Regions from separate parts of the Nonomuraea polychroma genome, predicted to be linked through region 1. Evidence: riboswitches for the same ligand, from Rfam matches in the RefSeq annotation. Region 1 holds a riboswitch; the other holds the start of a gene.
What was found. Region 1 has a riboswitch for glycine ahead of gcvP (aminomethyl-transferring glycine dehydrogenase). Riboswitches for the same ligand answer to the same signal wherever they lie in the genome.
Positions count from the first base shown of each region.

Region 2: another riboswitch for glycine. It lies ahead of gcvT (glycine cleavage system aminomethyltransferase GcvT); the one in region 1 lies ahead of gcvP (aminomethyl-transferring glycine dehydrogenase).

Region 1 covers NZ_SAUN01000001.1:3,360,028-3,377,216, forward strand. Annotated here, with positions in the region: gene EDD27_RS14975 (sensor histidine kinase) at 1-371, shown strand, start outside; gene EDD27_RS14980 (response regulator) at 368-1,042, shown strand; gene EDD27_RS14985 (hypothetical protein) at 1,154-1,564, shown strand; gene EDD27_RS14990 (phosphoribosylanthranilate isomerase) at 1,575-2,177, shown strand; gene EDD27_RS14995 (GNAT family N-acetyltransferase) at 2,183-2,989, shown strand; gene clsA (cardiolipin synthase ClsA) at 3,206-3,787, shown strand; gene EDD27_RS15005 (mannose-1-phosphate guanyltransferase) at 3,790-6,294, shown strand; gene EDD27_RS15010 (FHA domain-containing protein) at 6,575-7,087, shown strand; gene ftsR (transcriptional regulator FtsR) at 7,149-7,802, shown strand; gene EDD27_RS15020 (bifunctional nuclease family protein) at 7,924-8,394, shown strand; gene EDD27_RS15025 (MerR family transcriptional regulator) at 8,542-9,162, shown strand; glycine riboswitch at 9,211-9,309, shown strand; glycine riboswitch at 9,310-9,422, shown strand; gene gcvP (aminomethyl-transferring glycine dehydrogenase) at 9,479-12,304, shown strand; gene EDD27_RS15035 (tetratricopeptide repeat protein) at 12,437-13,225, shown strand; gene EDD27_RS15040 (hypothetical protein) at 13,394-13,747, opposite strand; gene EDD27_RS15045 (alpha/beta hydrolase family protein) at 13,829-14,425, shown strand; gene EDD27_RS56485 (DUF5999 family protein) at 14,427-14,618, opposite strand; gene EDD27_RS15055 (TetR/AcrR family transcriptional regulator C-terminal domain-containing protein) at 14,818-15,378, opposite strand; gene EDD27_RS15060 (hypothetical protein) at 15,492-15,890, shown strand; gene EDD27_RS15065 (RNA polymerase sigma factor) at 16,263-17,189, opposite strand, start outside.
Region 2 covers NZ_SAUN01000001.1:11,430,498-11,445,038, reverse strand. Annotated here, with positions in the region: gene EDD27_RS53460 (FadR/GntR family transcriptional regulator) at 1-303, opposite strand, end outside; gene EDD27_RS53455 (glutamine synthetase family protein) at 428-1,786, shown strand; gene EDD27_RS53450 (aldehyde dehydrogenase family protein) at 1,789-3,129, shown strand; gene EDD27_RS53445 (3-oxoacyl-ACP reductase) at 3,341-4,105, shown strand; gene EDD27_RS53440 (gamma-glutamyl-gamma-aminobutyrate hydrolase family protein) at 4,117-4,809, shown strand; gene EDD27_RS53435 (hypothetical protein) at 4,825-5,667, opposite strand; glycine riboswitch at 5,761-5,858, shown strand; glycine riboswitch at 5,948-6,046, shown strand; gene gcvT (glycine cleavage system aminomethyltransferase GcvT) at 6,079-7,164, shown strand; gene gcvH (glycine cleavage system protein GcvH) at 7,161-7,550, shown strand; gene EDD27_RS53420 (L-serine ammonia-lyase) at 7,612-8,988, shown strand; gene EDD27_RS53415 (hypothetical protein) at 9,017-9,550, opposite strand; gene EDD27_RS53410 (sensor histidine kinase) at 9,716-10,888, shown strand; gene EDD27_RS53405 (response regulator transcription factor) at 10,903-11,565, shown strand; gene EDD27_RS53400 (ABC transporter ATP-binding protein) at 11,675-12,415, shown strand; gene EDD27_RS53395 (ABC transporter permease) at 12,417-14,541, shown strand, end outside.

The sequences.
Region 1 (17,189 bases):
GCATGGCCGCCGCCGGGCTCGTGGTCGACCTCGATCTCGACCCGGCCACCGACCACGCCCCCCTCATCGCCCGCACCTCAGCGGCCCGCATCGTCCAGGAAGGACTCACCAACGTGCTCAAACACGCAGGGCCTGGCACCCGGGTCAGCGTCACCGTGACCCCGGAGGGGGAGGGGCTGTCGGTGGAGATCCACAACGGCCGCCCGCCCACCAGCATCGAACGCCTGCCCTCCTCCGGCCGCGGTCTGGCCGGCATGCGTGAGCGGGTCCGCGCCCTGGGCGGCACCCTCTCCGCCGGGCCCGACGGCGAGGGCGGCTGGCTGCTGGCCGCCAGCCTGCCGGCGCGTCTGCCGTCGGGGAGCGCCGCGTGATCCGCGTGCTGGTGGCCGACGACCAGGCGCTCGTCCGCGCGGGCGTGCGCATGCTGCTGCAGGCCGCGGGCGACATGGAGGTCGTGGGCGAGGCCCAGGACGGCGCCGAGGCGGTCCGCCTGGCCGAGCGCCACCTCCCCGACGTGATCCTCATGGACCTGCGCATGCCCAGGGTCGACGGCCTGGAGGCGATCAAGCGGGTGCTCGCCGCCCGCCCGGGGATCAGGATCGTGGTGCTGACCACGTTCGCCGAGGACGCCAACGTGTACGCCGCCCTGCGGGCCGGGGCGGTCGGCTTCCTGGTCAAGGACGACGACCCCGAACGCATGGTGGACGCCGTGCGCCGGGCCGCGGCCGGCGAGCAGCTGCTCGCGCCGTCGGTGCTGCGCAGGGTCGTCGAACGATTCCTGGCGGCCGAGGAGCAGGCGGCCACGCCGCCGCCGGCCGGGCTGACCGACCGCGAGCTGGAGGTGCTGGCCCTGGTCGGCACCGGCCTGTCCAACGCGGAGATCGCCGAGCAACTGCACGTCGGCGTCACCACGGTCAAGACCCACATCGCCGCCGCCATGGACAAGCTGGGGCTGCGCAACCGCATCCAGGCGGCGGTCGTGGCCCACCGCACCGGCCTCGTGGACGCCTCCTTCCGCCCGATGCGCCGCGGCCTCGGCTGAGCGGTCCCCCACGGGATGGACCGGTGATCATCCCGCAGGCTGACGACGCCCGCGACGCCCGCCGCCACGATGGTGTCCTTTACCGCCCGGCACGGAAAGGACTCCACGACCATGGACGCCACCACTGTCATGCCGCGGCCGGCCACCACGGGCCGGGTCCCGGCGGGACTGCTCTACGGCCTGCGCATCACGGTGACCGCCCAGGCGGCGGCGGTGCTCGTGGCGGCCTCCTTCGCCGGTCAGGCCGTCGAGTCCGGCGCGATGAGCGAGATCCACGTCATGGCCGGCATGGTCGTGCATCTGGTGGCGCTGGTCCAGATCGTGCTGGCCGTACTCGTCCGGCGGCCGGGACGCGGGGCCGGCCGGCCCGCCCTGGCGAGCGTCGTGTTGATCGTCGCCGGCGGTCTCCAGCTCGTCACCTGGGGGCCGGCGGCGCACCTGCCCACCGGGGTGCTGCTGGTGGGCCTGGTCGCCGCGGTGCTGATCTGGGCGTGGTCACCGGCAGTCGCCCGCCGCCGCTAAGGTTTCACGTGTGTACGTCAAGATCTGCGGCTTGACCGAGCCGGGCCACGTGGCCGCCGCCGTCGAGGCGGGCGCCGACGCCGTCGGGTTCGTCATGACCCGCAGCCCCCGGCAGATCGCACCCGAGCGCGCGGCCGAGCTGGCCGCGCTGGTCCCCGGCCACGTGCTCACCGTCGGCGTGTTCCGCGGCGAGGACCCCGGCACGGTGCGGGCGGCGGCGCTGACCTCCGGAGTGCGGGCCGTCCAGCTTCACGGCAGGCACCCGCACGGCGACTTCACCGCGCTCAAGGACCTCGGCGCCGTCCTGATCAGAGCCGTCGACGCCGAGGCCGACCTGCGATGCGGCGCCTACGACGAGGACCTGCTCCTCGTCGACGCCCCCCACGCCGGCTCCGGCCTGCCGTGGGACTGGGCCGCCATCCGCGGCCGCCCGTCCGGCCACTGGCTGCTGGCCGGCGGCCTCACCCCGGCCAACGTGACGGAGGCGATCGCGGCCGCTGAGCCGTGGGGGGTCGACGTGTCCAGCGGCGTCGAGGCCTCGCCCGGCGTCAAGGACCCGGCCCTGATCAAGGCGTTCGTCAAAGCGGTGCGGGACGCCCGCCCAGCGAGCTGATCGGCGTGACGGACGAGCTCGCCCACGCCGCCGCGCTGCAGCGGCACGGCGCGGCTGCCGACCTGGCCCGCGCCGTCGGCTTCATGCGTGCCTTCGCCCGCCGCAGGGCGCCGCGGAAGATCCCTGTCCCCGGCGGCTTCGCGGTGCTCGACGACCGCTACCCGGGCTCCTACGACGACAACAAGCTGATCGTCGGCGCCGGTGACGGCCCCGCCCCGGCCCCCGACGCAGTGCTGCAAGCGGCCGACGAGACCCTCGCCGACCGCGCCCACCGGCTGGTGACCGTGGACGACGACCGCCTGGGCAGGGCCTTCGCCGACGCGTTCGCCGCCGCCGGCTACCACCACGAGACCAGCGTGGTCATGGCCTTCCGCGGCGAGATCCCGGCCGATCCGCCCGCTGCCGAGCAGCTCGGCCTGGAGGACCTGCTGCCGGTGCTGCGCCGCGACTGGCGCCGCAGTCTGCCCCAGGCGTCCGAACAGGTGATCGACCAGCTGGCCCGCCGCGTGGAGACCCGGCTGCGCGGCGCCGACGTGGTGGCCTTCCGCGGCGTCCGCGCCCCCGGCGGTGAGATCGCCGCCCGGGCGGACCTCTACGTGCACGGCGCGGTGGCCCAGATCGAGGACGTCTTCACCGGCGAGGAGCACCGAGGCCGGGGATACGCGCGCACCCTGATGAACGCGCTCCTGGCGGAGGCGGCCGGAGCCGAGCTGATCTTCCTGGTGGCCGACGACTTCAGCTGGCCGAAGGACTTCTACGCCCGGCTCGGCTTCGAGGAGCTGGGCCGCGTCCACGCGTACCTGCGCACATGACCCCTCCGCCCCGCACTCGACCCCTCCGCCGCGCGCCGGTCCGGCTCCGGGCTGTGGCACCGGTCCTGCGGGCTGTGACACCGGCCCGCAGAGGCGAGGGAGGAGCACCCGGCCGCGCGGGAAAGGCGCGGGACGGGGGCGGTGGTGGGGCGTGCCGGCTGGAAGGTCACAGGTGGGGGCCGCTGTGTTGGAGTTCCACGCAGTAGGGTCTGCCTCGTGAGCGAAACTTCCGCCGAGGACCGGATCTGGACGGTTCCCAACCTGCTGAGCTTCTTGCGCCTCCTCGGCGTGCCCGTGTTCCTCTGGCTGGTTCTCGGGCCCAAGGCGGACGGGTGGGCCATCGGGGTCCTGGCGGTGGCCGGGTTCACCGACTGGCTCGACGGAAAGATCGCTCGCGCGTTCAACCAGATCAGCAGGCTCGGCCGGGTCATCGACCCGGCCGCCGACAAGCTGTACGTGGGCGCCACGATCCTGGCGCTGCTGCTGCGCGACGTCATCCCCTGGTGGCTGGTCGCCGTGATCGTGGCCCGGGAACTCTTCGTCGCGAGTTGCTTCCCCGTACTCCGGAAATACGGCTATAGGGCACTTCAGGTGCATTTCCTGGGCAAGGCCGCCATGTTCAACCTCATGTATGCCTTCCCTCTCCTCTTCCTTGCCTCCCACACTGGGTGGTATGCCGATGTAGCCCGAATTGTCGGATGGGCGTTCGCGCTCTGGGGAACAGGCCTCTACTGGTGGGCAGGAGTGCTGTATGCGGTACAGGTGCGGCAGCTCGTAACGTCGGCCAAAAAGGAGTGATCGTGAAGGCGGTCGTCATGGCGGGCGGGGAGGGCACTCGGCTGCGTCCGATGACCGCCAACCAGCCCAAACCCCTGCTCCCTGTGGTCAACCGCCCGATCATGGAGCACGTCCTGCGCCTGCTCAAGCGGCACGGCGTCACCGAGACCGTGGTGACGGTGCAGTTCCTGGCGGCGCTGGTGCGCAACTATTTCGGCGACGGCGGCGAGCTCGGCATGAGCCTCCAGTACGCCACCGAGGACCTGCCCCTCGGCACCGCGGGCAGCGTCAAGAACGCCGCCGACCGCCTCCGTGACGATCGATTCCTGGTGATCTCCGGCGATGCCCTGACGGATATCGATTTAACGGAAATGGTCCGATTTCATCGGGAAAACGCGGCGCTAGTGACAATCGGTCTAAAACGCGTGCCGAACCCGCTCGAGTTCGGCATCATCATCGTCGACGAACAAGGCCGCGTGCAGCGCTTCCTCGAGAAACCCACCTGGGGGCAGGTCTTCTCCGACACCGTCAACACCGGCGTCTACGTCATGGAGCCCGAGATCCTCGACGCCGTGGCGGCCGGCGAACCCGTCGACTGGTCATCCGACGTCTTCCCCGCCCTGCTGGAGCGCGGCGCCCCCATCTACGGGTACGTGGCCGACGGTTACTGGGAGGACGTCGGCACCCACGACAGCTATCTCAAGGCCCAGGCCGACGCCCTGTCCGGCAAGGTCGCCGTGGACATCGCCGGATTCGAGCTCTCGCCCGGCGTCTGGGTCGCCGAGTCGGCCTCGGTCGACCCGGACGCCGTGCTCAAGGGCCCGCTGCTCATCGGCGACTACGCCAAGGTCGAGGCGGGCGCCGAGCTGCGCGAGTTCACCGTGCTCGGCAACAACGCCGTCGTGCGCGAGGGCGCGTTCCTGCACCGGGCGATCGTCCACGACAACGTCTACCTCGGCCCCGGCGCCCACCTGCGCGGCTGCGTGATCGGCAAGAGCACCGACGTGATGGCAGGCGCCCGCATCGAGGAGAACGCGATCATCGGCGACGAATGCGTCATCGAGGCCGAGGCGTACGTCTCCAGCGGCGTCAAGATCTACCCGTTCAAGATCATCGAAGCGGGCGCGGTCGTCAACACCAGCGTCATCTGGGAGTCGCGCGGCCAGCGCAACCTGTTCGGCCCCCGGGGCGTGAGCGGCCTGGTCAACGTCGAGATCACCGCCGAGCTGTGCGTCCGCCTGGCCAGCGCGTACGCCACCACCCTGAACAAGGGCGAGCACGTCGTCACCTCCCGCGACTGCTCGCTGGCCGCCAGGGCGCTCAAGCGGGCCGTCAACGCCGCGCTCACCGCCAGCGCCATCAACGTGCTCGACCTGGAGGCGGCCCCGCTCCCGGTGGCCCGCTTCCACACCGGGCGCGAGTCGGCCGCGGGCGGCATCTCGCTGCGTACCACGCCGGGCGACCCGCAGAGCGTCGACATCGTCATCATGGACGGCCGCGGCGCCGACCTGCCGCCGGCCGCGCAGCGCAAGCTGGAGCGGGTCTTCTCCCGCCAGGAGTTCCGCCGGGCCTTCCCCGGTGAGATCGCCGAGCTCACCTACCCGGCCAGGGCGGTCGAGGACTACACCCGCGAGCTGCTGCGCCACGTCGGCACGGACGGCATCAGGGACATGAAGGTCGTCGTCGACTGCGCCGGCGGCACCTCGTCGCTGGTGCTGCCCTCGCTGCTCGGCCGGCTCGGGGTGGAGGTGCTGACCGTGAACGCCCGCCTCGACGACGTCTCGCCCACCGAGACGCTGGCCGAGCGCCGCCGCGACCTGCAGCGCCTGTCCGAGCTGGTCAGCTCCTCCCGGGCGGCGTTCGGCGTGCGGTTCGACCCGGTCGGCGAGCGCATCGCCCTGGTGGACGAGATGGGCCAGCTCATCAACGACGAACGCGCCCTGCTCGTCGTGCTCGACCTCGTCGCCGCCGAGCGCCAGGGCGGCCAGGTGGCGCTCCCGGTCACCACGACCCGGGTCGCCGAGCAGGTCTGCCGCTTCCACGGCGTGCAGGTGCAGTGGACCTCCACCGCGCTCGACGCCCTCACCTCGGCTGCCGCCGGACCCGACATGATCTTCGCGGCGGACGGGCGCGGCGGATTCGTCGTGCCCGAGTTCACCCCCGCCATCGACGGGCTGGCCGCGTTCATGCGCCTGCTCGGCCTGGTCGCCCGCACCCGCCTGTCGCTCAGCCAGATCGACGCCAGGATCCCCGAGATCAAGCTGCTCAAGCGGGCCGTGCCCACGCCCTGGGCGGCCAAGGGCGCCGTCATGCGCTCGGTCATCGAGGCGGCCGAGGCCGAGGCCGAGGGCCACCCCCTCGACACCACCGACGGGGTGCGCGTGACCCACGGCGACGGGAGCTGGGTGCTGATCCTGCCCGCCGCCACCGAGCCCCTCACCGACCTGTGGGCCGAGGCGTCCGACATGGACGGCGCCCAGGCGCTGCTCGAACGCTGGGCGCGCATCGTGGAGCAGGCCGCCACCTGAGCGGCGCCGGTCACCCTGTCACCGAAAGTGACGTGAAAGAGTTGGCCCCCGATGCGCGCGCACGGCGCCGCAAGATCGTAATGTTGAAACGCGCGGCGGCATGGACCACGGGGCGGAAGCGGCGGTAACTTTGTCTGCGTCCACACCACCGTCCAGCGCCCCGAGTTGACCTTTGCCGCTGATCAGCGTATGTTGCGGCATTCGCAAACTTGAAAAAGCGAAGCGAGGCGCGTCCCGAGCACCGTCGCCGCGTCTTCGCGGTAGGAGGCCGAGCCGATCGATGCCGAGCGTCTACTGCACGCAGTGCGGGCACGCCAACCCCGAGGATGCCCGTTTCTGTTCCCGCTGTGGGTCACCGCTGACCAGACCCGAGGTCTCCGGGGACACCACATCGACGATCTCCGTCGCGGGAATCGAGGCGTATGAGGCTGAGACAGGCGACATGCTCCTGGCCGAGCGGGCGCTCGTCGAGCAGCTGCCGCCCGGCGCGGCGTTGCTCACGGTGACCAGGGGCCCCAATCAGGGGAGCCGTTTCCGGCTGGACAAGGACCTCACCACGACCGGGCGTCACCCGGAGAGCGACATCTTCCTCGACGACATCACGGTCTCGCGCCGCCACGTCGAGTTCTACCGGCACCGCGGCGGCCAGTTCTCCGTCCGCGACGTCGGCAGCCTCAACGGCACCTACGTCAACAGGGAGCGGATCGAGGAGGTTCCCCTGCACTCCGGCGACGAGGTGCAGATCGGCAAACTCCGCTTGGTCTTCCTGATGCGGGGCAACGCCGGCGTATGAGTGAGCGAAGCGAGCGACCCATCAACACAGCTTCTCGTGAACCCATGAGGCCGGAGGGCTCATGAGTTCACAGGCGGCACGCTCGTACATGAGCATCGGGGAGGTGCTCGCGCTCCTGCAGGGCGAGTTCCCCGATGTCACGATCTCCAAGATCAGATTCTTGGAGGGCGAAGGCCTGATCGAGCCCGAGCGCAGCCCCTCCGGCTACCGCAAGTTCACGCACCTGCACGTCGAGCAGCTGCGTTTCATCCTCACCGAGCAGCGTGACCACTACCTGCCGCTGCGGGTGATCAAGGACAGGATGGCCGAGAGCTTCGGCCGCCCCCGTGCGGTGCAGCAGACCCAGGAGATCAAGCTCAGCCGCGCCGAGCTGATCGAGTCCGCGGGGATCGACGAGGAGACGCTCACCGAGCTCGAGGACTACGGCCTGCTCACCCCGGTGGCCAGGCGTTACGACGAGGAGGCGCTCAAGGTGGCGCGCACCGTCGGCGCCCTGGCCCGCTTCGGCCTGCACGCCCGGCACCTGCGCGCGGTCAAGGCGGCGGCCGAGCGCGAGTGCGGCTTGGTCGAGCAGACCGTCGCTCCGGTGCTCAAGCGGCGCGCCCCCGGGGCCATCGGCGAGGCGGAGGAGACCGCCAGGGAGCTGTCGGCCCTGCTGCTCGATCTGCACGCATCCCTGGTGCGCACGGGCGTACGGTCGATCCTGGGGCGTTGAGAGCGAGGCGAGCAGGGAGCCGACGGCACATTCCAGGCCCGCCGGGTGTTACGTTGAATTGAAGTAGCCAAGTCGAGCAAAGAGCTGTGCCGGGTGACCGGTCAGGAATACGGAGCAGCCCGTGTTGCAGATGGAGGTCGTGGGCGTAAGAGTTGAAATGCCCACAAATCAGCCGATCGTCTTGCTCAAGGAGGCACACGGGGAGCGGTTCCTTCCTATATGGATTGGCATGACCGAGGCGACCGCCATCGCCCTGGCCCAGGCGGAGGAGCCTCCGCCGCGGCCGCTCACCCACGACCTCTTCCGCGACGTGCTGAGCGCCCTGGGCGTCGGCCTGCGGGCGGTCAACATCGTCGCCCTGCGTGACGGGATCTTCTTCGCCGACCTGGTGTTCTCCAACGGCGTGGAGGTGAGCGCGCGGCCGTCGGACTCGATCGCGCTCGCGCTGCGCACCGGAGCCCGCATCTTCGCCAGCGAGGAGGTGGTCCAGGAGGCCGGTGTGGTCATCCCCGACGACCAAGAGGACGAGGTGGAGAAGTTCAGGGAGTTCCTTGACACGATCACGCCCGAAGACTTCGGCAGGGCGGGGTAGGTATTTCGGTGCATTTACGCTTCACGACGCGCCGAGCCGGATCGTTGACTGAGCATGGTCACGGTCCTACGGTGCAAGTGAAACCCGTGGCCGCCCTTTACGAACCCCCAGATCAGGCCACGGGATGAGAGAAAGCCGGAGGTCCGCGTGGCGGTCAGCAGCGGCGAGGGAAAGACGGCCGGCCAGGAAGATCCGGTGCGGCGCGAGAACGCGCGGCAGCGTGCCGGCGAGCAGGGTCTGCTCTTCGACGAGCAGCCGGCGGCGTTGCCAGGCGACATCGGATACCGCGGGCCCACGGCCTGTGCGGCGGCCGGCATCACCTACAGGCAGCTCGACTACTGGGCGCGCACGGGCCTGGTAGAGCCCACGATAAGGGCCGCGCAAGGCTCGGGCTCCCAGCGCCTCTACAGCTTCCGCGACATCCTGGTGCTCAAAGTCGTCAAGCGGCTCCTCGACACCGGGGTGTCGCTGCAGCAGATCCGCACGGCCGTGCAGCATCTGCGCGATCGCGGGGTCGCCGACCTCGCCCAGATCACGCTCATGAGCGACGGCGTCAGCGTTTACGAGTGCACCTCGGCCGACGAGGTGATCGACCTGCTCCAGGGCGGCCAGGGCGTGTTCGGCATCGCGCTCGGCCGGGTCTGGCGTGAGGTCGAGGGATCCCTCGCGGAGCTGCCGGGGGAACGAGCGGCGGTCGAGGACACCGTCCCGGCCGACCACCCCGCTGACGAGCTCGCCCGGCGCCGCCGCGCCCGGCGGACAGGGTGAAATGCCCTTGTAACACCTAGGGGTTGTAATCTAGGACAGCAAGGCTGACGACCCCGTGCGGGAGAGTCCCTGGGACCCTGGGTCCCAGGGCGCCGAAGGAGCAACCCTCCCCGGAATCTCTCAGGCACCCCGTACCGCTCGGGCGAGGCAACTCTGGAAAGCAGGCGCGCCCGCCAGGCGTGCCTCACCGACGGTGCAAGCCCCCTCGCGGGGGTGAAGCTCTCAGGTCGCGGTCACGCCGCGCTGACAGAGTGGGGAGATCCGGCACTCGCCCGCGCCCTGGCGCCGGTCTCCATAGCCTCAGGAGGCACTGTCCATGACCGACCTGTCAGCTCCGCCGTTCTCGTCCAGGCACATCGGCCCGTCGGAGGCCGAGCAGCAGCGCATGCTCGAGGCCGTCGGCTTCGAGTCGGTGTCCGACCTGGTGGCCGTGGCCGTCCCCGAGGCCATCAGGGCCAAGGACCGGCTCAAGCTGCCCGCCGCCGCGAGCGAGACCGAGGCGATCGCCGAGCTGCGTGCCCTCGCCGGCCGCAACCAGGTGCTGACCTCGATGATCGGCTTGGGCTACCACGACACGATCACGCCTGCCGTCATCCGCCGCAACCTGCTGGAGAACCCGGGCTGGTACACCGCGTACACGCCGTACCAGCCGGAGATCTCGCAGGGCCGCCTCGAGGCGCTGCTGAACTTCCAGACGGTCGTCTCCGACCTCACCGGCCTGCCCGTGGCCGGCGCCTCCCTCCTCGACGAGGCCACGGCCGCCGCCGAGGCCATGACGCTGGCCCGGCGCGCCGGCAAGTCCAAGAGCAACGTGTTCGTCGTCGACACCGACGCGCTGCCGCAGACCAAGCGGGTCCTGGCCACCCGAGCCGAGCCGCTCGGCATCACGCTCGTGGAGCACCCGCTCGACGGCGAGCTGCCCGAGTGCTTCGGCGTGCTCGTGCAGTACCCGGGGGCGTCCGGGCGGCTGCGCGACTTCCGCGCCGTGGCCGCCGCCGCGCACGAGGCGGGCGCGCTCGTCGTGGCCGCCGCCGACCTGCTGGCCCTCACGCTCGTGGCCGCGCCGGGCGAGCTGGGCGCCGACATCGCGGTCGGCTCCTCGCAGCGCTTCGGGGTGCCGTTCGGGTTCGGCGGGCCGCACGCCGCCTACATGTCGGTACGCGAGGGGCTGCAGCGGCAGATGCCCGGCCGCCTGGTCGGCGTGTCCGTGGACGCCGACGGCGACCCCGCCTACCGGCTGGCCCTGCAGACCCGCGAGCAGCACATCCGCCGCGAGAAGGCCACCAGCAACATCTGCACCGCACAGGTGCTGCTCGCCGTCATCGCCGGTATGTACGCCGTCTACCACGGCCCCGAGGGCCTGCGCCGCATCGCCCACCGGGTGCACCGGCACGCCGTCGCCCTCGCCGACGGGCTGCGCGCGGCCGGCCTGGAGGTCGTGCACCGGGAGTTCTTCGACACCGTCCTGGTCCGCGTGCCCGGCCGGGCCGCCGAGGTCGTCGCCGCGGCCGCCGAGCGGGGCGTCAACCTCTGGCAGGCCGACGCCGACCACGTCTCGGTCGCCTGCGACGAGAAGACCGGCGCCGCCGAGGTGACCAAGGTATGGGCGGCGTTCGGCGTGGACGCCTCCGACGTCGCGCTGGAGGGCGACGTGCTGCCCGCCGCGCTGCTGCGCGAGTCGGCGTACCTGACCCACCCGGTCTTCCACAGCCACCACTCCGAGACGGCGATGCTGCGTTACCTGCGCAAGCTGCAGGACAAGGACATCGCGCTGGACCGCTCGATGATCCCGCTCGGCTCCTGCACGATGAAGCTGAACGCCAGCACCGAGATGGAGCCGATCACCTGGCCCGAGTTCGCCGCGATGCACCCGTACGCGCCGGAGGCCCAGGCCGGGGGGTACGTGGAGCTGATCGGCACGCTGGAGCGCTGGCTGGCCGAGATCACCGGCTACGACGCGGTGTCGATCCAGCCGAACGCCGGCTCGCAGGGCGAGTTCGCCGGGCTGCTGGCCATCCGCGCCTACCACCGCGCCCACGGGGAGATCGGGCGCGACGTGTGCCTCATCCCGTCCTCCGCGCACGGCACCAACGCCGCCAGCGCCGTCATGGCCGGGATGCGCGTGGTGGTCGTGGCCTGCGACGCCGACGGCAACGTGGACCTGGCCGACCTCGACGCCAAGATCGACAAGCACCGGGACGCCCTGGCCGCGATCATGGTGACGTACCCGTCGACGCACGGCGTCTACGAGGAGAGCATCACCGAGGTGTGCGCCAAGGTGCACGGGGCCGGCGGGCAGGTCTACGTCGACGGGGCCAACCTGAACGCGCTGGTCGGGCTGGCCAAGCCGGGCGAGTTCGGGGCCGACGTGTCCCATCTCAACCTGCACAAGACGTTCTGCATCCCGCACGGCGGCGGCGGCCCGGGTGTCGGCCCGGTGGCGGTGCGCGCCCACCTGGCGCCCTACCTGCCCGGGCACCCGCTGCACAACGACACGCCTGTCGGGCCCGTCTCGGCGGCCCCCTACGGGTCGGCGGGGATCCTGCCGATCTCGTGGGCGTACATCAGGATGATGGGCTCGGACGGCCTCACCGCGGCGACCGAGCAGGCCATCCTGTCGGCCAACTACCTCGCACGGCGCCTGGCCCCCCACTACCCGGTGCTGTACACCGGGCGCGGCGGGCTGGTCGCCCACGAGTGCATCATCGACCTGCGGCAGATCACCAAGGAGACCGGCGTCACCGTGGACGATGTGGCCAAGCGGCTCATCGACTACGGCTTCCACGCGCCCACCATGTCGTTCCCCGTGGCCGGGACGCTGATGATCGAGCCGACCGAGAGCGAGGACCTCGATGAGCTCGACCGGTTCGTGGACGCGATGATCGCGATCCGCGGGGAGATCGCCAAGGTGGCGTCGGGAGACTACGACAAGACCGACAACCCGCTGCGGAACGCGCCGCACACGGCCGAGTCCGTCGTCGCCGACGAGTGGACGCACCCGTACACGCGGACCGAGGCCGCCTACCCGGTGCCGTCGTTGCGTGACGGCAAGTACTGGGTGCCGGTGCGGCGCATCGACCAGGCGTACGGGGACCGCAACCTGGTGTGCTCCTGCCCGCCGCTGGAGGCCTACGAGGACTGAGGGGCTCTGGCCGCTGCTCCGGCGCCCTGAATCGGGCGAAACGAGCAGCGGCCAGTCCTTCACCGTCAAGTGGGCAGACATGATCGCCAGAAGTCGTTAGGCTCGGTGCGACCGTCGCGAGAAGGAGCTCTCTTGACGTCCTCAGAGCTGGAGACACCACCCCTCGACACCGCCCGCCGTCTCGCCGAGGGCGGCGATCTGGAGGGTGCCGCGGCCATCCTGAGCCGGCTGGTCGCCGACCCCGAGGGGCCTGACCGGGCCCAGGCGGCCGTGGGGCTGGCCGTGGTGCTGGAGGAGCGCGGCGACGTCGAGGCCGCCCGGGCCGCGGCCAGGACGGCACTGGCCACCGGGCATCCCGAATACGCCGCGCAGGCCGCCTGCCATCTCGCGCAGGGCTTCGAGCGGGAGGGGCGGGCCGAGCAGGCCAGGGCCGCCTGGCAGGCCGTGCTCGGCGTCGGCACCGCCGCCTACGTGCCGCTGGCCCATCTCGCGCTGGCCCGGCTGGCCGCCGACCTCGAGGAGGCGGAGAGCGAGCTACGGGCCGCCATGGCGGCCGGCGACGGCCAGATCGGGGCGCACGCGGCGCGGCAGCTGGCCGACCTGCTGATGGAGCACGGCGAGCCGGGGATGGCGGCCGACGTGCTCATGGAGGCGCTGGAGTCGGCTCCCGAGGAGGATGTGCCGGGGCTGCGGGTGCAGCTCGGGATCGCGCATCTGGAGCTGGCCTGCGCCGAGTTCGCCGAGACGGTGGAGGGCGGGGCCGACGCGCAGACCAGCGCACTGGCCATCGAGCTGCTGGCTCGCACCCTGCCGCTGCGCGGGCGGGAGGAGGACGCCGAGCGGGTGTGGTCGTACGGGCTGCAGCACGAGGACGAGACCCTGGCCGCCGAGGTCCGCCTCCGCTACGACCGCGACGCCTGAGACAGCCACGTCTGGGACCGCCACGTCCGAGACGGCGCTGCGCCGCGCCGCATCATGCACCGCCCTCTGACCAGAGCTCGGCGCGGCGTCCGGGGTGCCAGCGACGCGTCCAGAGCGGGCTGGCGTGGTGTCCGCCGCCCCCGAGGCGTCTGGGAGAAGGAGCCGAGGTCAGCCGCGGCGCATGATGGCCGCGGCGGCGGCCACGTTGATGATGACGATCGCCAGCCAGGTGATCGTCAGCCCCACCAGGCCCGCGTTGCCCGCCGCGATCGCCGTCAGCGGGATGCCGATGCCCATCGAGCCCAGGGCGATCGGGATCATCGCCGATCCGGGGTTCTTGGCCTGGTGCTTGTGCGGGGCGGCGCCGTGCAGGGTGAGCTCGGCGCGCACGCGGGCGGCGATCGTCTCGTCGAGGCGCTCCACGAACGACTCGACGAGCGCGGCGTCGTAGTCCGGGCCGAGATCGCGGCGCGCGTCGAGCGTGGCCTGCAGATCATCCCGGAGGGGACGTTTGTCTGGCATACGAAAATCATGCCTGGCAGGTGGCGCGCCGTCATCAGCCCTGAGGGGTAGGGCGGGATCGTCCGAAGGTACGGTTCTGCCATGGAGGTCATGACCCCGCGAGGGCCCGCGCTGGTCGAGGTCGACGAGGTGGCCGAGCCTCGGCTGCTGCTCGTGCTGACCCACGGGTCCGCCGGGGGAGTGGGCGCTCCGGACCTGCTGGCCGTGCGCGATGCCGCGCTCGGCGCAGGGGCCGTCGTGGCCAGGGTGACGCAGGCGTTCCGGGTGGCGGGTGCGCGGGCGCCGGGCTCGCCGGCCAAGCAGGACGAGGCCTGGGAGATCGTCCTGACGCGGGTGCGTGCCCGCTATCCTGGCCTGCCCCTCGTGCAGGGCGGCCGGAGCAATGGGGCGCGGGTCGCCTGCCGTACGGCCAAGGCGGTCGGCGCGGCGGCGGTCGTGGCGCTGGCCTTCCCGCTGCACCCGCCCGGCAAGCCGGAGCGTTCGAGAGCCGAGGAGCTACGCGCCGCCGGGGTGGACGTGCTGGTCGTCAACGGAACTCGCGACCCCTTCGGCATCCCCGACGCCGCGGACGCGGCGCGCCTGGTGGTGCTGCCCGGTGAGGGCCACGATCTGAAACGTGACCCCGCCCGGGTGGGCGAGGTCGTGGCGCAGTGGATCGCCCGCTACGCGGCTCACTAGGTCAGGCGGCGCCGACCACGGGCCGGTGCGGTTCGATGGTGGCACCGCTGGGCAGGAGCTCCCCGGTGTCCTCGAACAGGACGACGCCGTTGCAGAGCAGGCTCCATCCCTGCTCTGGGTGGCAGGCAAGAGTGCGTGCCTTCTCTCGGTCTGGCGCCTCTGCATCCGGACAGGCCGGGTGGTGCGGGCACATCGGCGTGCCTCCGATATCTCGTGGGATGGCCCCCGTGAGGGACGGGAGCAGCTCGGGTTCACTTTTCTCGGCAAGTGTGCGGCGTATGTCACACACTCCGACATAGTCCGTTAGGACTGTTACAGGAGGGTCCCCGAAGCGTGTGACCTTCGACACAGCGTGCCTTATGCAGGATAACGGGCCAAGCGTGACACGCGCATCACGTTTGCAAACCCTTGAGAAGAGCGTCGAGTCCGCGCTCGAAGTCCATATCGGCTCTTTCGTCCCTCCTGACCCATTCATCAACCTCGGGATCAGCCCAGCCGGACTGCTGCACCTCGACGGCCACGCTGCCGAACACGAAGGCCCGCAGCGCGCGTACGGCCTCCGCGGCGTTGACCAGGCCGCCGTCGGCGAGTTGCTCGATCTGCTCCTTGATGGCGAGGGCCGTGGCGCCCTTGGGGGGTTTCGTCAAAGCCAGGGCAAGCACGCCCGGGTGCTCGCGGAGCAGCTCGCGCTCGGCCCGGCACCAGGCCTTGGCCGTCTCCTGCCAGGTCGGGCCCTGCTCCACGTGCACGGTGGTGACGTGCTCGGCCAGGGCGTCCATCAGCGCCTCCTTGCCGCGGGGCAGGTGGTGGTAGATGGCCATGGCCTCCACCTGGAGCGCGTCACCCAGGCGGCGCATCGTCAGCCGGCGCAGGCCCTGGCTGTCGGCGATGTGGAGCGCGGCCTCGATGATGCGTTCGCGGGAGAGGGGGACGGGTGGTCGCTTGGCGGGCATGTGATCATCTTACAATGTAAAGGGCGCTGCGCCGGGGTGATTTCAGTTCGTGTCGCGGGACGGCGTACCCTTGGCGGTTGTATGAGGTGCCGGCTGGTGAAAGGGCAGGATCGATGGCGTTTTTCCGTCCGCGGGTGAGCCGGGAGGCCGAGGTTCGCTACCACGCGGACCAGGAGATCTCCAAGAGCTTCCCTGAGCTGCTCGAGAAGGCCAGGCAGGCCGAGCAGACGTTGCGTGAGCTGCGGGCCGCGGCGGTGGACGACATCGAGCTGCTGGCCGCGGCGCGGGAGTTCGACAAGGCGCTGACCGACGCGCTGCGGGCCGCCGAGGCGGGGCAGCGGGCCACGTTCGGGGTGAAGGCCTACGACGATCGCATCGCGCGGCGCAAGGCTCGGGCCACGCCTGCCGGGCGGATGTGGACGGACGAGGTCGAGCGGCTGCGCACGCTGCGTGAGGAGAACCGGCTCTCGGGGATGCCGCGCGTGCCCCGTCCGGTCCCCGCGACCCTCTGACCTCACCGCTTCGCCGCGCGCGCTGACGACCGGGTGTCTTACCACCGGTTGCGGTTCTCGCCGGTGGTCGTTCCGGTGTCGTCCTGGATCGTGGTCGTTCCCGTGTCGCGCTGACCCGGTCGGCCGCCGTTCTTCTCGCGCGGGGTCGCCGTGCCGCGTCCCGCCGACCCCGCGCGTGTGAGTCGCGCCCGGTTCACTGTGCCCGCCTGCGCTGGTAGGTCTTCGCACGGGGATCGCCGGTGAGACCGGGCTGAGGGCCTCTGGGTGGGATGGCGTCTTGGCGTCAGGGCCGGGCGGGACGTGTCGGGAAAACGGCCGGTGGCATGGGAAAGCCCCGGTCACACCTCCCTCATGTGGCCGGGGCTTCGGCGGTCAGCTGGCCCAGTCGAGCAGCGGGCGGGTGTTGCTCGGGTGGCGCAGCTTGGACAGCGATTCCTTCTCCAACTGGCGGATCCGCTCCCGGGTCAGGCCCAGGTGCTTGCCGATCTCGTCAAGCGTGTGCGGCTTGCCGTCCACCAGGCCGAACCGCAGAGCCATGATCTTCGACTCGCGGGGCGAGAGGTTGTCGAGCACGCCCCGCAGCTGGTCGCCCAGCAGCTGGCGGTCGACGATCTCCGAGGCCTCCGGCGAGTCGACGTCCTCGATGAGGTCGCCGATCGTGGTCTCCCCGTCCTCGCCGATCGTCGCGTTCAGCGAGATCGGCTGGCGGCTGGTGCGCAGCAGCTCCTCGATCTGGTCCGGCGTCTTGTCGAGCTCGACCGCCAGCTCCTCGGGCGTCGGCTCCCGCCCCAGGCGCTGGTGCATGTCACGTTCGACCCGCGACAGCTTCGAGAGCATCTCCAGCACGTGCACGGGCAGCCGGATGGTCCGGGCCGAGTCGGCGAAGCCACGCTGGATGGCCTGCCTGATCCACCACATGGCGTACGTGGAGAACTTGAAGCCCTTGGTGTAGTCGAACTTCTCCACCGCCCTGATCAGGCCCAGATTGCCCTCCTGGACCACGTCCAGCAGTGACATGCCGCGGTCGGTGTACTTCTTGGCCACCGAGACGACCAGCCGCAGGTTGGCCTCCAGCATGTGGTCCTTGGCCTGCCTGCCGTCCTCGACGACCATGAGGAGGTCCTCACGGACGTCCAGCGGCAGCTCGGGGTGGGTCTCCAGCTTGTACTCGGCGTACAGGCCGGCCTCGATGCGCCTGGCGAGCTCGACCTCCTGCGCCGCGGTGAGCAGCGTGCGGCGGCCGATGGACTTGAGGTAGGTGTGCACCGAGTCGCCCATGGTCGACTGCGTGTCGTCCAG
Region 2 (14,541 bases), 8.1 Mb from region 1:
GAGGTCGTCCATGCCCATTTCCGCCACGACCTGCCGCAGGTCGCCGGCGTCCGGCTTGGGCGGTTCGTACGTCACGAACGCGCCCCCGTAGCGCCCCCGCCGTACGTCGAGATAGCCCGCGTCCGACAGGGCGCGGATCGCCTCGCGGAGGGTCACTCTGCTGATGCCGAGCTGGACGGCCAGCTCGCGCTCGGCGGGCAGCTTGTCGCCCGGTGCGACCACACCCAGCTTGATGGCCTGGAGCAGCCGTTCCACGGTCTCCTCGAAGGCGTTGCCCGCCCTGACCGGGCGCAACACCGTCATCAAACGCGCCGAATCGTCCAACGTGTCCTCAGGTCTTGACAAGCGATCCCGGCATGCACATCAATGGTCTGAGACTAGCCCAATCAACGGGAAAGCGCGCCATGCCAGATGGGAGCGACGTCACGTGAGCGAAGGGTTCTTGACCGTCGGGGAGCTGCGTGACGAGGTGGCGGCCGGACGGATCGACACCGTTCTGCTGGCGATCGCCGACATGCAGGGCCGGCTGCAGGGCAAGCGGTTGTCGGCGCGCTACTTTCTCGACGAGGTGCTGCACCACGGCTCCGAGGGCTGCAACTACCTGCTCGCGGTGGACGTGGACATGAACACCGTCTCCGGGTACGCGATGTCGTCCTGGGACCGCGGGTACGGCGACTTCGTGATGAAGCCGGACCTGGCCACGCTGCGCCGGGTGCCGTGGCAGGAGGGGACCGCGATGCTGATGGCGGACCTGGCGTGGGAGGGCGGCGGCGACGTGACCGCCTCGCCCCGCCAGATCCTGCGCAAGCAGCTGGCCCGCCTGGCCGATCGCGGCCTGGCCGCGTACGTGGGCACCGAGCTGGAGTTCGTCGTCTACGAGAACAGCTACGAGGACGCCTGGAAGCGCGCCTATCGCGACATGTCGCCCGCGAACCTCTACAACGTCGACTACTCCCTCCTCGGCACCGCCCGCGTCGAGCCGCTCCTGCGCCGCATCAGGCGGAGCATGGAAGGCGCCGGCATGTACGTCGAGTCCGCCAAGGGCGAGTGCAACCTGGGCCAGCACGAGATCGCCTTCCGCTACGACGAGGCGCTCAAGACCTGCGACAACCACGCCATCTACAAGAACGGCGCCAAGGAGATCGCCGCCCAGGAGGGCAAGTCGATCACCTTCATGGCCAAGCCGAACCAGCGTGAGGGCAATTCGTGCCACATCCACATCTCGCTGCGCACTGTGGATGGCGACCCGGTGATGGCCGGCGAAGGGCCGTACGGGCTCTCGCCGCTCGGCGCCCGCTTCATCGCCGGCCAGCAGGCCTGCCTGCGCGAGCTCACCCTCCTGTACGCCCCCAACATCAACTCCTACAAGCGCTACGTGCCGGGCAGCTTCGCCCCCACCGCCGTCAAGTGGGGCGTCGACAACCGCACCTGCGCGCTGCGCCTCGTCGGCCACGGCCTGTCGCTGCGCGTGGAGAACCGCGTGCCCGGCGGCGACGTCAACCCGTACCTGGCGGTGTCCGCGCTGATCGCGGCCGGCCTGTACGGGATCGACAACGAGCTGCCGCTGGAGGACCCCTTCGAGGGCAACGCCTACGCCTCCGGCGCCGAGACCGTGCCGCACACGCTGCGCGACGCCCTGGCCCTGTTCGAGGGGTCGAAGCTGGCCCGTGTGGCGTTCGGCGAGGACGTAGTAGAGCACTACGCGAACAACGCGCGGGTGGAGCTGACCGCGTTCGACGCGGCGGTGACGGATTGGGAGATGTTCCGTGGGTTCGAACGGATGTGAGCATGAAGATCGTTAATCCGGCGACCGAGGACGTGCTCGCCGAGGTCGAGATGGCCGACGCGGCCGAGGTCGACCGGGCGGTGGAGCGTGCCAGGAAGGCGTACCCGGCCTGGCGCGACGTGGCCCCCGGCGACCGTGCGCGGCTGCTGCGGCACTTCGCCGACCTGGTGGGCGAGCACGGCGAGGAGCTGGCGGGGCTGGAGCTGGCCAACGCCGGGCACCCGATCGGGAGTGCCCGCTGGGAGGCCGGCGCCGTACGCGACGTCCTGCACTTCTACGCCGCCGCCCCCGAGCGCAACCACGGCAAGCAGATCCCGGTGCCCGGCGGCGTGGACATCACGTTCCAGGAGCCCCTGGGTGTCGTGGGCGTCATCGTGCCGTGGAACTTCCCCATGCTGATCATGTCGTGGGGCGTGGCCCCCGCGCTTGCGGCCGGTAACACCGTGATCGTCAAGCCGGCGGAATGGACACCGCTGACGGCGCTGAGGCTGGCTGAGCTGGCCTTGGCGGCGGGCCTCCCCGAGGGGGTGCTCCAGGTCCTGCCTGGGGCAGGGGAGGTCGCGGGGGCCCGGCTGGTCGAGCACCCGGACGTGGCCAAGATCGTGTTCACCGGCTCCACCGAGGTGGGCAAGGAGATCGCCGCCAAGGCGGCCGCGCAGGTGAAGCGGGTGACGCTGGAGCTGGGCGGCAAGTCCGCGAACATCATCTTCGCGGACGCGGACCTCGAGAAGGCCGCGAAAGCCGCCCCCTACGCCGTCTTCGACAACGCCGGCCAGGACTGTTGCGCCCGTTCCCGGCTGCTCGTCCAGGCCGACGTGTACGACGAGTTCATGGCCCTGCTCGCACCCGCCGTCCACGCCGTCAAGGTCGGCGACCCGCTCGACGAGAGCACCGAGATGGGCCCGCTGATCAGCGCCGAGCACCTGGAACGCGTCCGCGGCTTCGTCCAGGACCCCTACCTGCAGGGAACGTGCCCGAAGGGCAAGGGCTACTGGTTCCCGGCGACCGTGCTGACCCCCGACGTCACCGACCGGGCGTTCACCGAGGAGATCTTCGGGCCCGTGGTGTCGGTGGCGCCGTTCAAGGACGAGGCCGACGCCGTCAGGATCGCCAACGACACCCCGTACGGGCTGAGCGGCTCCATCTGGACCCGCGACGTCGGGCGGGCGCTGCGGGTGGCCAGGGCGGTCGAGTCGGGTGCGCTCTCGGTGAACTCCAACTCGTCCGTGCGCTACTGGACCCCCTTCGGCGGCTTCAAGCAGTCGGGCCTCGGCCGGGAGCTCGGCCCGGACGCCCTGGCTGCGTTCACCGAGACCAAGAACGTCTTCATTTCCTGGGAGTGAACCCGACGCAGTGAGCGAAGTGGAGGCCCGACGCAGGAGGGACTCCGCGAAGCGAATGAGGAGCGGTGAACGACCAAATAAGCAGGGAGTGAACCCGACGCAGTGAGCGAAGTGGAGGCCCGACACGTGCCCATGGCGCGCCTTCGGCACGACATGGGACTCCGCGAAGCGAATGAGGAGTGACGAACGACCAAATGAGCAGGGAGTGATTGTGCAGCGGTTGCAGGATCGGGTGGCGGTCATCACGGGCGCGGGCAGCGGCATCGGGCTCGCCACGGCTCGCAGGTTCGCCGCGGAGGGCGCCAAGGTCGTCTGCGTGGACGTCGACGAGGAGGCGGGCGCCAAGGCCGCGAACGAGGTCGGCGGTCTCTTCGTCAAAGCCGACGTGACCAACGAGGACGACGTCGTCAGGATGTTCCGGACGGCGTACGACACCTACGGCAGCGTCGACATCGCCTTCAACAACGCCGGCATCTCGCCGCCCGACGACGACTCGATCCTGGAGACCGGCATCGACGCCTGGCGCCGCGTCCAGGAGGTCAACCTGACCAGCGTCTACCTGTGCTGCAAGCACGTCATCCCGTACATGCAGCGGCAGGGCAAGGGCTCGATCATCAACACGGCGTCGTTCGTGGCCGTCATGGGGTCGGCGACGTCGCAGATCTCCTACACGGCCTCCAAGGGCGGCGTGCTGGCCATGTCGCGCGAGCTCGGCGTGCAGTTCGCCAGGGAGGGCATCAGGGTGAACGCCCTGTGCCCCGGGCCGGTGAACACGCCGTTGCTGCAGGAGTTGTTCGCCAAGGATCCGGAGCGGGCGCAGCGGCGGCTGGTGCACGTTCCCGTCGGGCGGTTCGCCGAGACGTCGGAGATCGCGGCGGCGGTGGCGTTCCTGGCCAGTGACGACGCGTCGTTCATCACGGCCAGTGAGTTCCTGGTGGACGGCGGCATCTCCGGCGCCTACGTGACTCCGCTCTAGGAGGTTCCCTCGTGCGTCCCGTCATCGGCATCACGTGTTACGTCGAACCGGCGAAGTTCACGGTGTGGACGGACATGACCGTCGCGCTGCTGCCGTACATGTACGTGGAGCAGGTCGTCCGCGCCGGCGGGCAGCCGGTCGTGCTGCCGCCGGCCGGCGATCCCGCGCGGCTCGTGGAGCGGCTGGACGGGCTCATCCTGGCCGGCGGGGGTGACATCGCCCCGGCCAGGTACGGCGATGAGCCCGGGGAAAAAATCGGGTATGTCCGCGATTTCCGGGACGAAGCGGAGTTTGCCGTCCTGGGTGCCGCCCTCGACGCCGGGCTGCCGTACCTGGGGATCTGCCGCGGTCTCCAGGTGCTCAACGTCGCCCGCGGCGGCACCCTGCACCAGCACCTCCCCGACGTCGTCGGGCACGAGGGCCACTCCCCCGCGCCCGGCCGCTTCGGCCCGCTGCCCGTCGTGCCCGTGCCGGGCACGCGCCTGGCCAAGGCGCTGGGCACGGAGCCCGTGACGGTCCCGCACTACCACCACCAGGCCATTGACCGGCTCGCCCCCGGTCTCACGGTCTCCGCCACCGCCGAGGACGGCACGATCGAGGCGGTCGAGATGGACGCGGAGTCGTTCACGATGGCCGTGCAGTGGCACCCGGAGGCGGCCGAGGACTGCGCGATCTTCGAATCCTTCGTGGCGGCCTGCCGATAGGGAGGCGGCCCGGCGCTACCGGACGGGCTTCAGCATGCTGTCGAAGACGACGACGCCCGCGCCGTACTTCTGGTCGAATTGACGGCGCAGGTCGTCGCCGGCCAGCCAGGTGGTCACCGTCACCCGGTTCCCGATCTCGTCGGTCGACGCCGACAGGAGGCCGTCGCCCACCGCCTTCTCGGCCTCCCGCTGGATGGCCCGCAACTCGGCCTCGCTGTGCCGGGCGCCGGTCACGCACAACGCTCCGCCCCACACCTCGCGGATCCACTTCTCGCGGCCCTGCAGATCGCCGGTGAATCTCAGGTTGACCACGTATTTGCGCGCGTCAGAGGTCTGTTCCTGCTCAGGGTCGGGCTCCGGCCCGAGCCGGTCGAGCCAGGCGCCCGCGAACTCCTTGGCCGACCGCGCCCGCTCGATCGCCTCGTTCATGGTCCGCTCCGTCGTCCTGGCGGGGTCGACGGGCCGCCAGCCGCCCGCGGGTTCCGGGCACGGGCTCGCGAACCTGTCCGCGCCGCCCGGATCCTCCTGTCCCCGCACCGGCTTCCCCGGCGGCTCCGTCAAGGTCAGCCTGGCGCCGTCCCAGGTGCCCACCACCCGGTACTCGCCCCATTTCACGCCACCCTGCGACTCGTGCTCGACCTTGCTCCAGTCCCAGCCGACGACGTCGGGCCCGCCGCACTGCGGCGGGAGTGACTGGGCCACCATCGAGCACAGCTGGGGCCCGTGCCCGCCGCCTTCGAGCACCGTCAGGCTGGCCTCGTACCGAGGCGGCGGCGCGGGGGAAGCGGCACTCTCGGCGCCGCAGGACGTGATGGTCAGGGCCGCCGCGAGTCCGAGGGCCGTCTTTCGCCGCTTCATTCCCCTTCAACGTGACCGCCGCCCGAGCGGTTCACGGGCGGCGCGAACGCGACAAGACCCCCGTAACGGCACTAGGCTTGCGGACATCACCGGCGAAACCGTGCGGGAGAGCACCCTGACAGCCGGTCAGGGTCCCTGAAGGAGCAAGCCCTCCCCGCAAACCTCTCAAGGCAAAGGACCGCACGGCCCGAATAAGAAAACTGACACAAGCGGACTGCAGCCCTACGCATCGCGCCCGGTACGACCGTAGCGGCAGCCCACGTGGCAGATTTCTCATTCGTAGGTGACCTCTGGAAAGCAGGCCTGTGGGCCTCGCCGAAGGTGAAAGTCCGGCAAAACCCGGGCGAAGCTCTCAGGCATCGATGACAGAGGGGGAGGATGCTGGCATCCGATCCTGTCCTGAGGTGCGATATGTCCCGACCGACACCGCTACGAGACGTTCATGAGAGCCTCGGCGCCACGCTGACCGACTTCGCGGGGTGGCTCATGCCCCTCCGGTACGGCAGCGAGTCCGCGGAGCACAATGCCGTGCGCCAGGCGGCCGGGCTGTTCGACCTCTCCCACATGGGCGAGATCTTCCTGACGGGACCGCAGGCCGGGCAGGCCCTGGACTACGCGCTGGTCGGGCACCTGTCGGCGCTGGTTCCCGGGCGGGCCAGGTACACCATGATCGTGAACGAGCGCGGCGGGGTGCTCGACGACCTCATCGTCTACCGGCTCGGGGACGAGGAGTTCATGGTGGTGGCGAACGCCTCGAACTACGAAAAAGTGGGAAATGAGCTGAAGGAGCGCGCGAAGTCGTACGACGTCGTGGTCGAGGATCGGTCCGACCAGTACGCGCTCATCGCCGTCCAGGGCCCGCGCTCCCAAGAGATCCTCGCCACGCTCACCGACGCCGACCTCGACGGCCTCAAGTACTACGCCGGCCTGCCCGGCCTGGTGGACGGCCGGAATGCGCTGATCGCCCGCACCGGCTACACCGGCGAGGACGGTTTCGAGCTCTTCGTCGCGAACGAGGACGCCGCGCCGCTCTGGCACGCCCTCATGGCGGCCGGCGAGCCGTACGGGATCAGGCCCGCCGGCCTGTCCAGCCGCGACACGCTCCGCCTCGAAGCGGGCATGCCGCTGTACGGCAACGAGCTCAGCGCCGAGCTCACCCCGTTCGACGCGGGGCTCGGCAGAGTGGTGAAATTCGACAAGCCCGGCGACTTCGTCGGCAGGTCGGCGCTCGAGGCGGTCAAGGACGACCCGCCCCGGCGCCGCCTCGTCGGCCTGGTCGCGCGGGGCCGCCGGGTGCCGCGCCACGGTTACCCGGTCACCAAAGACGGCGCCGTCGTCGGCGAGGTCACCAGCGGTGCGCCTTCCCAGACCCTGGGCAAGCCCATTGCGATGGCCTACGTGGACATGGGCGTCGAAGAAGGCCTGGCTGTGGACATCCGGGGCAGCCAAGAACCTATGGACCTGGTAGAGCTGCCCTTTTACAGGAGGAAGAAGTGAGCAACATCCCTAACGAGCTGAGCTACACCAAGGAGCACGAGTGGGTGGCCGGGCTCGATGACGGGCTGACCGTGACCGTCGGCATCACGGCCTACGCCGCCGACGCCCTCGGTGACGTGGTTTACGTGCAGCTCCCCGAGGTCGGTTCGACCGTCGAGGGCGGCGACTCCATCGGCGAGGTGGAGTCCACCAAGTCCGTGAGCGAGATCTACACGCCTGTCGGCGGCGAGGTCGTCGAGGTCAACCAGGCCGTGGTGGACGACCCGTCGCTGGTCAACAGCGACCCGTACGGCGAGGGCTGGATGTTCCGCGTCCGCATGGAAGGCGACACGGAGGACCTGCTGTCCGCCGAGGAGTACGCCGCGCTCACCTCAGGCGAGTCCTGACCCACTTCGCCGGGGCCCTGGCCAATGCCGGGCCCCGGCCTTGCCACGAAAGGCGCCATCAATGGCGATCAGCGTCTTCGACCTCTTCAAGATAGGCATCGGCCCCTCCAGCTCCCACACGGGCGGCCCGATGGCCGCCGCGCACAAGTTCGCCCGAGGCCTGCACGAGGACGGCCTCCTGCCGCGCGTGGCGCGCGTCGAGGCCATCCTGTACGGCTCACTCGGCCTCACCGGCAAGGGCCACGGCAGCGACAAGGCCGTCCTGCTGGGCCTGTCGGGCGAGAAGCCCGAACTCGTGGACGTGGACTCGATCGACGAGCGCCTGGCCGCGATGCGCGCGTCGGGCACGGTCAAGCTGTACGGCACTCACGAGATCCCCTTCGTCGTCGGCGAGGACCTGATCTTCGAACGCAAGATCTCGCTCCCCGAGCACCCGAACGGCATGCGCTTCACCGCCTACACCGCGGACGGCGACGCTCTGCGGGAGAAGGTCTACTTCTCGGTCGGCGGCGGCTTCGTCGTGGACGAGCAGGCCACCGGCGCCGACCGCATCAAGCCGGACGACACCGTGCTCCCCTACCCCTTCACCACGGGCGAGGAGCTCCTCAAGCACTGCTCGAACACCGGCCTGTCGATCTCCGCCCTGATGCTGGAGAACGAGAAGGCCTTCGGCCGCACCGAGGCGGAGATCCGCGCGGGCATCCTCAACCTGTGGCAGGTCATGTCGGACTGCGTGCGCCGCGGCATCGCCAAGGAAGGCGTCCTGCCCGGAGGCCTGAAGGTCAAGCGCCGCGCCAACCAGCTCTACCGCCGCCTGCAGACCGAGCCGCCGGAGAAGGACCCGCTGCAGGCCATGGACTGGGTGACGTTGTTCGCGCTGGCGGTCAACGAGGAGAACGCCGCGGGCGGCCGCATCGTCACCGCCCCCACCAACGGCGCCGCCGGCATCATCCCGGCCGTCCTGACGTACTACACCCGCTTCGTCCCCCACGCCGACGACGACGGCGTGGTCCGCTTCCTCCTCACGGCGGCCGCCATCGGCGTCCTGTTCAAGGAGAACGCCTCGATCTCGGGCGCCGAGGTGGGCTGCCAGGGCGAGGTCGGCTCGGCCTGCTCGATGGCCTCGGCCGCCCTCACGGAGGTCATGGGCGGCACGCCGGAGCAGGTCGAGAACGCCGCAGAGATCGGCATCGAACACAACCTGGGCCTGACCTGCGACCCGATCGGCGGCCTGGTCCAGATCCCGTGCATCGAACGCAACGCGGTCGCCTCCAACAAGGCGATCACCGCGGCGAGGATCGCCTTGCGCGGCGACGGGAAGCACTATGTGGCCCTCGACAAGGCCATCAAGACCATGAGGGACACCGGCCGGGACATGCTGGACAAATACAAGGAGACGTCGCGAGGCGGCCTGGCCGTCAACGTCATCGAGTGCTGATCGACCTCACACGTGGCGAACGCACGGCCTAACCGTTGCTGGTCGGCTCCGTATCGGGTCGGACCCTCATGTCGAACGGCGCCTCGCAGACGATGCCATCACCGGTGTCCTCGCAGACGTCAAGGCGTCGTTCCGGGACCACGAAGCGTTGCGGTCCCCAGCCGGGAGATTCCAGATACACGCGATGATGGTCATGCCGGTCGCCCAGATTGCTCACCAGCGCCACCGTGGTGCCGCCGGACAGCGCACCCACGACGAGGCCGATGAGGCCGGCGCCGACGATCTGGGCCGGCTTCTGCCGGATGAAGTCGCGGAAAGAGGTGTCGGGACGGCGGGACGAACCCCAGCCGGCTGATCCCGGCATGGTGTGCGCGGCCGTGGTGTGGTCCTGGCCGGCGTGAGGACCGGGGCCCGGGGGGATTTCTCCGTACTTCAGGTTGGACTGCTCGGGGTACACGTCCGTGTCGCGCTCGTTCGAGGGGGCCGCAGGCTCCTCCCGGGCGGGGTCGCGCGGTGCTTCCTCGTCACCGCGCGACCCATCGTCGCGATCATGATCCGCCATCACGATCTCCCTTTACTCGCCCGCCGGAGGGGCGCTCCCGGTATAGAGGATGGCCAAACCACCGTAAGACCCGCGTAAGACCTGCGTTGTGTGCGACCTGGGTCGTACTCGTACTTCCGCCTGCAGACGGACCTACGGCGGCCCCGGCTTACATATCGTGAGGATGTGTTCGGCAGGGTACGGGCGTGGTCCAGGCGCCATGAGAAGCTGGCGGGCGCCCTCCGGGTCGCGCCTCTCGCCGCGCTGTGCACGATTCTCGGGGTGCCGTTCGTGACCAACACATCCCCGGGCGGTGGCCAATATGTCGGCTTGGCCGGCTACGTGGGGCTGTCGGTCCTGTTGCTGGTGCCGTTGTTGTGGCCGGGCCGGCCGCTCGCCGCGTTCTCGGCCATCTCGCTGATCTGCTTCGGCCAGTGGGTAGCGGACGTCAACCTGCTGCCTGCCAACCTCTCCGTGCTGGTGGCGCTGTGGGCGGTGGCCTACGAGTGCTCGTTCCGCTGGGCGCTGGCCGCCGGCCTGGTGGCGGAGCTGGGCGTGTTCATGGCGTTGGTCAGCTGGGAGGAGCCCGCGACTTTCGGGATGTTCTTCAGCGGCTCCATCTTCGTGGTCACGATCTGGCTGACCGGCCTGTACGCCAACACCCGCCGCCGCTACCTGGAAGGCCTGGAGGAACGCGCCGAGCGAGCCGAACGCGAGCGGGACCAGCAGGCCAGGATGGCCGCCGCGGCCGAGCGCGCCAGGATCGCCAGGGAGTTGCACGACGTCGTGGCCCACAACGTCAGCGTGATGGTGGTGCAGGCCGACGGCGCCGGCTTCGCCCTGGACAGAGACCCGGAGCAGGCCCGTCAGGCCGTCAGGACCATCGCCAAGACCGGCCGGGCCGCGCTCGCCGAGATGCGCAGACTGGTCGGCGTGCTGCGCGAGAACGAGCACGGCGAGACCGACTACACCCCCCAGCCTGGGCTGGCCCAGCTGGAGGAGCTGATCCGCGGCTCGGCCGTGCCCGCCCGGCTGCGCGTCACCGGCGTGCCCAGCGAACTGCCCGAGGGCCAGCAGCTCGCGATCTACCGCATCGTCCAGGAGGCCCTCACGAACGCGCTCAAGCACGGCGGCCCAGGTGCCGAGGCGCTCGTCGAGATCGAGTACGGCGGTCCCGACCTGCTCGTCCGCGTGACCGACGACGGCAGGGGCGCCGCGGCCCCGCGCAGTCCCGACGGCCACGGGCTGATCGGCATGCGCGAGCGGGTCGGCATGTACGGCGGCGCGGTGTGGGCGGGCCCGCGCTCTGGCGGCGGCTTCGAAGTGCTGGCCAGGTTGCCCATGGTCAAAGCGGCGTAGGAGGAGGCGGCCTGGTGATACGGGTGATGTTGGTCGACGACCAGGAGTTGCTGCGCGCCGGCTTCAGGATGGTGCTGGGAGCGCAGCCGGACATCGAGGTGGTGGCCGAGGCCGGCGACGGGGTGGCGGCTCTGGAGCTGCTGAAGACCACCGAGGTGGACGTCGTGCTCATGGACGTACGCATGCCGAACATGGACGGCGTCGAGGCCACCAGCCGGATCGACGGGCCGAAGGTGCTGATCCTGACCACGTTCGACCTGGACGAGTACGCGTTCGCGGCGGTCAAGGCAGGCGCGGCCGGCTTCCTGCTGAAGGACGTGCCGCCGGACGATCTGGTCAGCGCCATCAGGCACGTGCACGCGGGCGACGCCGTGGTGGCGCCGGCCACGTTGCGGCGCATGCTGGACCAGTTCGCCGCCCAGCTGCCGTCGGGAGAGCCGGCCAGGACGGCCGACCTGACGCCCCGCGAGCGGGAGGTGCTGCTCATGGTGGCACGCGGTCTGTCCAACATGGAGATCGCGAACCGCCTGGAGGTCGCAGAGGCGACCGTGAAGACGCATCTGGGGCGGGTGCTGGCCAAGCTCGGGTTGCGGGACCGGGCGCAGGTGGTCGTGTACGCGTACGAGAGCGGCCTGATCGTGCCGACCCGTCCGTCCTCCCATCAGCCGAACGTCTGACCGGGGTCATCTGAAGTCCGACGGGAAGTCCCTCCTCAGGACCCATGGATCAAGAAATTTCCACTCCTAGCGTGGTTCGCGTTGATCTGGTCCGCGACAAGGAGTGAATGTGACGCTCACCCAGGCCCCGCCTGCCGTGGTGGCGACGAATCTGACCAAGGTGTACGGCCACGGCGACGCCGAGGTGCACGCCCTGCGGGGGGTGAACGTGAGCTTCGCGACCGGGGCGTTCACCGCGATCATGGGCCCGTCGGGCTCCGGCAAGTCCACGCTGATGCACTGCCTGGCCGGGCTCGACACCGCCACCTCCGGCACCGTGCACATCGGCGACGTGGAGCTGACCAGGCTGACCGATCGGCGGCTCACGCTGCTGCGCCGCGAGCGGATCGGCTTCGTCTTCCAGGCGTTCAATCTGCTGCCCACGCTGACCGCCGAGCAGAACATCCGCCTGCCGCTCGACATCTCCGCCCGCCAGGCCGACCAGGCGCTGTTCGACCGGGTGATCGACACGGTCGGGCTGCGTGACCGGCTGGCGCACCGGCCGACCGAGCTGTCCGGCGGCCAGCAGCAGCGCGTGGCCGTGGCCAGGGCGCTGATCAGCAAGCCGCAGGTGATCTTCGCCGACGAGCCGACGGGCAACCTGGACTCGCGCAGCGGCGCCGAGATCCTTTCCTTCCTGCGCACGTCCGTACGCGAGCTGGGGCAGACCATCGTCATGGTCACGCACGACCCGGTGGCGGCCGCGTACGCCGACCGTGTGGTCTTCCTGCGCGACGGCGAGCTGGTCACCGAGATCGCCGCGCCGACGCCGCAGTCCGTGCTGGACACGCTCGTGAAGCTGGAGGGCTGAGGTGCTGAAGACGGCACTGGCCGGGCTGCGCGCGCACCGGCTCCGGCTGCTGCTCACCTCGCTGGCGATCACGCTGGGGGTGGGGTTCATCGCGGGCACGTTCGTGCTGAACGACACCATCCAGGCGGGATTCTCGCAGCGGGTCACGGCCGACGCCGACAAGGTCGACGTGGCCGTGCTGCCGAAGGACCCCGACGGCGTCCTGTCTGAAAAGATCTTGGAGCGGGTGCGCGCCATCGAGGGCGTGACCGAAGCGCAGGGCCTGATCAAGGAGCCCGCGCCGCTGCTCGGCAAGAACGGCAAGGCCGTCGGAAGCGTGCCCACCACGGCCGTCTCGATCGTCCGTGGCCCGTTGGATCGCACCACCATCGTCTCCGGCTCCGGCCCCGGCAGCGACGACCAGGCCGCCGTGCTCGACGAGAACACCGCCAAGGCCCAGGGATTCCAGATCGGCGACACGATCACCGTACTCGACGGCTCGCGGAGCGAGCACCGGTTCAAGCTGGTCGGCCTGCTCGATCCCGGCGTGGACCAGGAGCTGGCATACACCGGCGTGGTCGGCCTCACCACGGCCACCGCGCAGCGGATGACCGGCGCGAAGGGGTACCGCGAGATCGATGTCGCCGGCGAGGCCGCCGGCTTGAAGCAGCTCGTTGCGGCGGCCGCCGGGGCAGGCGCCGTGGTCAAGACCGGCGACGAGCTGGCCGCCGAGCTGGCCAAGGCGGCCGGGTTCGAGATGCGGACGCTGACCATGGGGCTGCTGATGTTCGGCGCGGTGGCGATGATGGTGGCCGCGCTGGTCATCTACAACACCTTCGGCATCCTCGTGGCGCAGCGGACCAGGGAGATGGCTCTGCTGCGGTGCATCGGGGCCACACGAGGTCAGGTGTTCGGCTCGATCGTGCTGGAGTCCGTGGTGGTCGGCCTGCTCGCCTCCGCGTTCGGCCTGGTCATCGGGTACGGCCTCGCGATGCTCGCCCTCACGGTCATCGGCGCGTTCGACGCCCCGCTGCCCACCGACGCGACCGTCACGCTGGCCCCGGCCACGATCGCCATCGGCCTGGCCGTCGGCCTGGTGGTCACGGTGTGCGCGGCGCTGCTGCCCGCCCGGTCGGCCACGCGGGTCCCGCCGGTGGCCGCCCTGCGTACGCAGGTGGAGGAGCAGACGTACCGCACCGGGCTGCTGCGCTGGGGCTTCGCGGCGTTGTTCCTGCTGGCCGGGATGGGGACGACCGGCTTCGGGGTGTGGGGTATGCAGCCCGGCGAGCCGCCCACGTTGTTCGTCGTGATGGCCGGGGGCGCGCTGACCTTCCTGGCCGTGCTGATCCTCGGGCCGGTGCTGGTCAAGCCGCTGAGCGCGGCGGTCGGTTGGATCCCGGCCCGGATGTTCGGCGTACCGGGACGGCTCGCGCTGGACAACTCCGCCCGCAACCCCGCGCGGGCCGCCACCACGACCGTCGCGCTCACCATCGGGGTCACGCTCATGACGTTGATCTCGGTGCTCAGCGCGTCCACGCGGGTGACCGTGTTCACCAAGCTCGACGAGCAGTTCCCCGTCGACTACATGCTGGGCGCGCAGGGGCGCGAGGACGGCGTGCCCCGGTCGGTGGCGCAGGAACTGCGCGGCAAGCCGGAGCTGGCCTCCGTGCTGCAGATCCGCCGGACGCCGACCAAGGTGGCGGGGCGGTCCTACGCCATCGGGACCTTCCACGGGACCGTCACCCCCGAGGTCGTGTCCGGGTCCATGACCGGGTTGTCCGCCGGTGAGGTGGCGCTGCTCGACTACGCAGCCACGGAGCTGGGCGTGACGGTCGGCGGCACCGTGCGGGCCAGGACCGACCTGGCGGGGACCGTGCCGTTGCGCGTGGTCGCCGTGCTGAACGGCGCCAACTCCACGCTGCCTGCCCTCACCGTTGCCGAGCAGCCGTTCGACACCTACTTCGACCGGCTGCCCGACTCCAGCGTGATGATCAACATCCGCGACGGGGTGCCGGCCGAACGGGCCCGCGCCGTGGTGGAGGCCGCCGTCGCCACCCACCCGACCGTCCAGCTGTCGAGCTCGACCGAGGTGCGTGGCCAGTTCGACGAGACACTGGACATGCTGCTCATGATCGTCACCGGGCTGC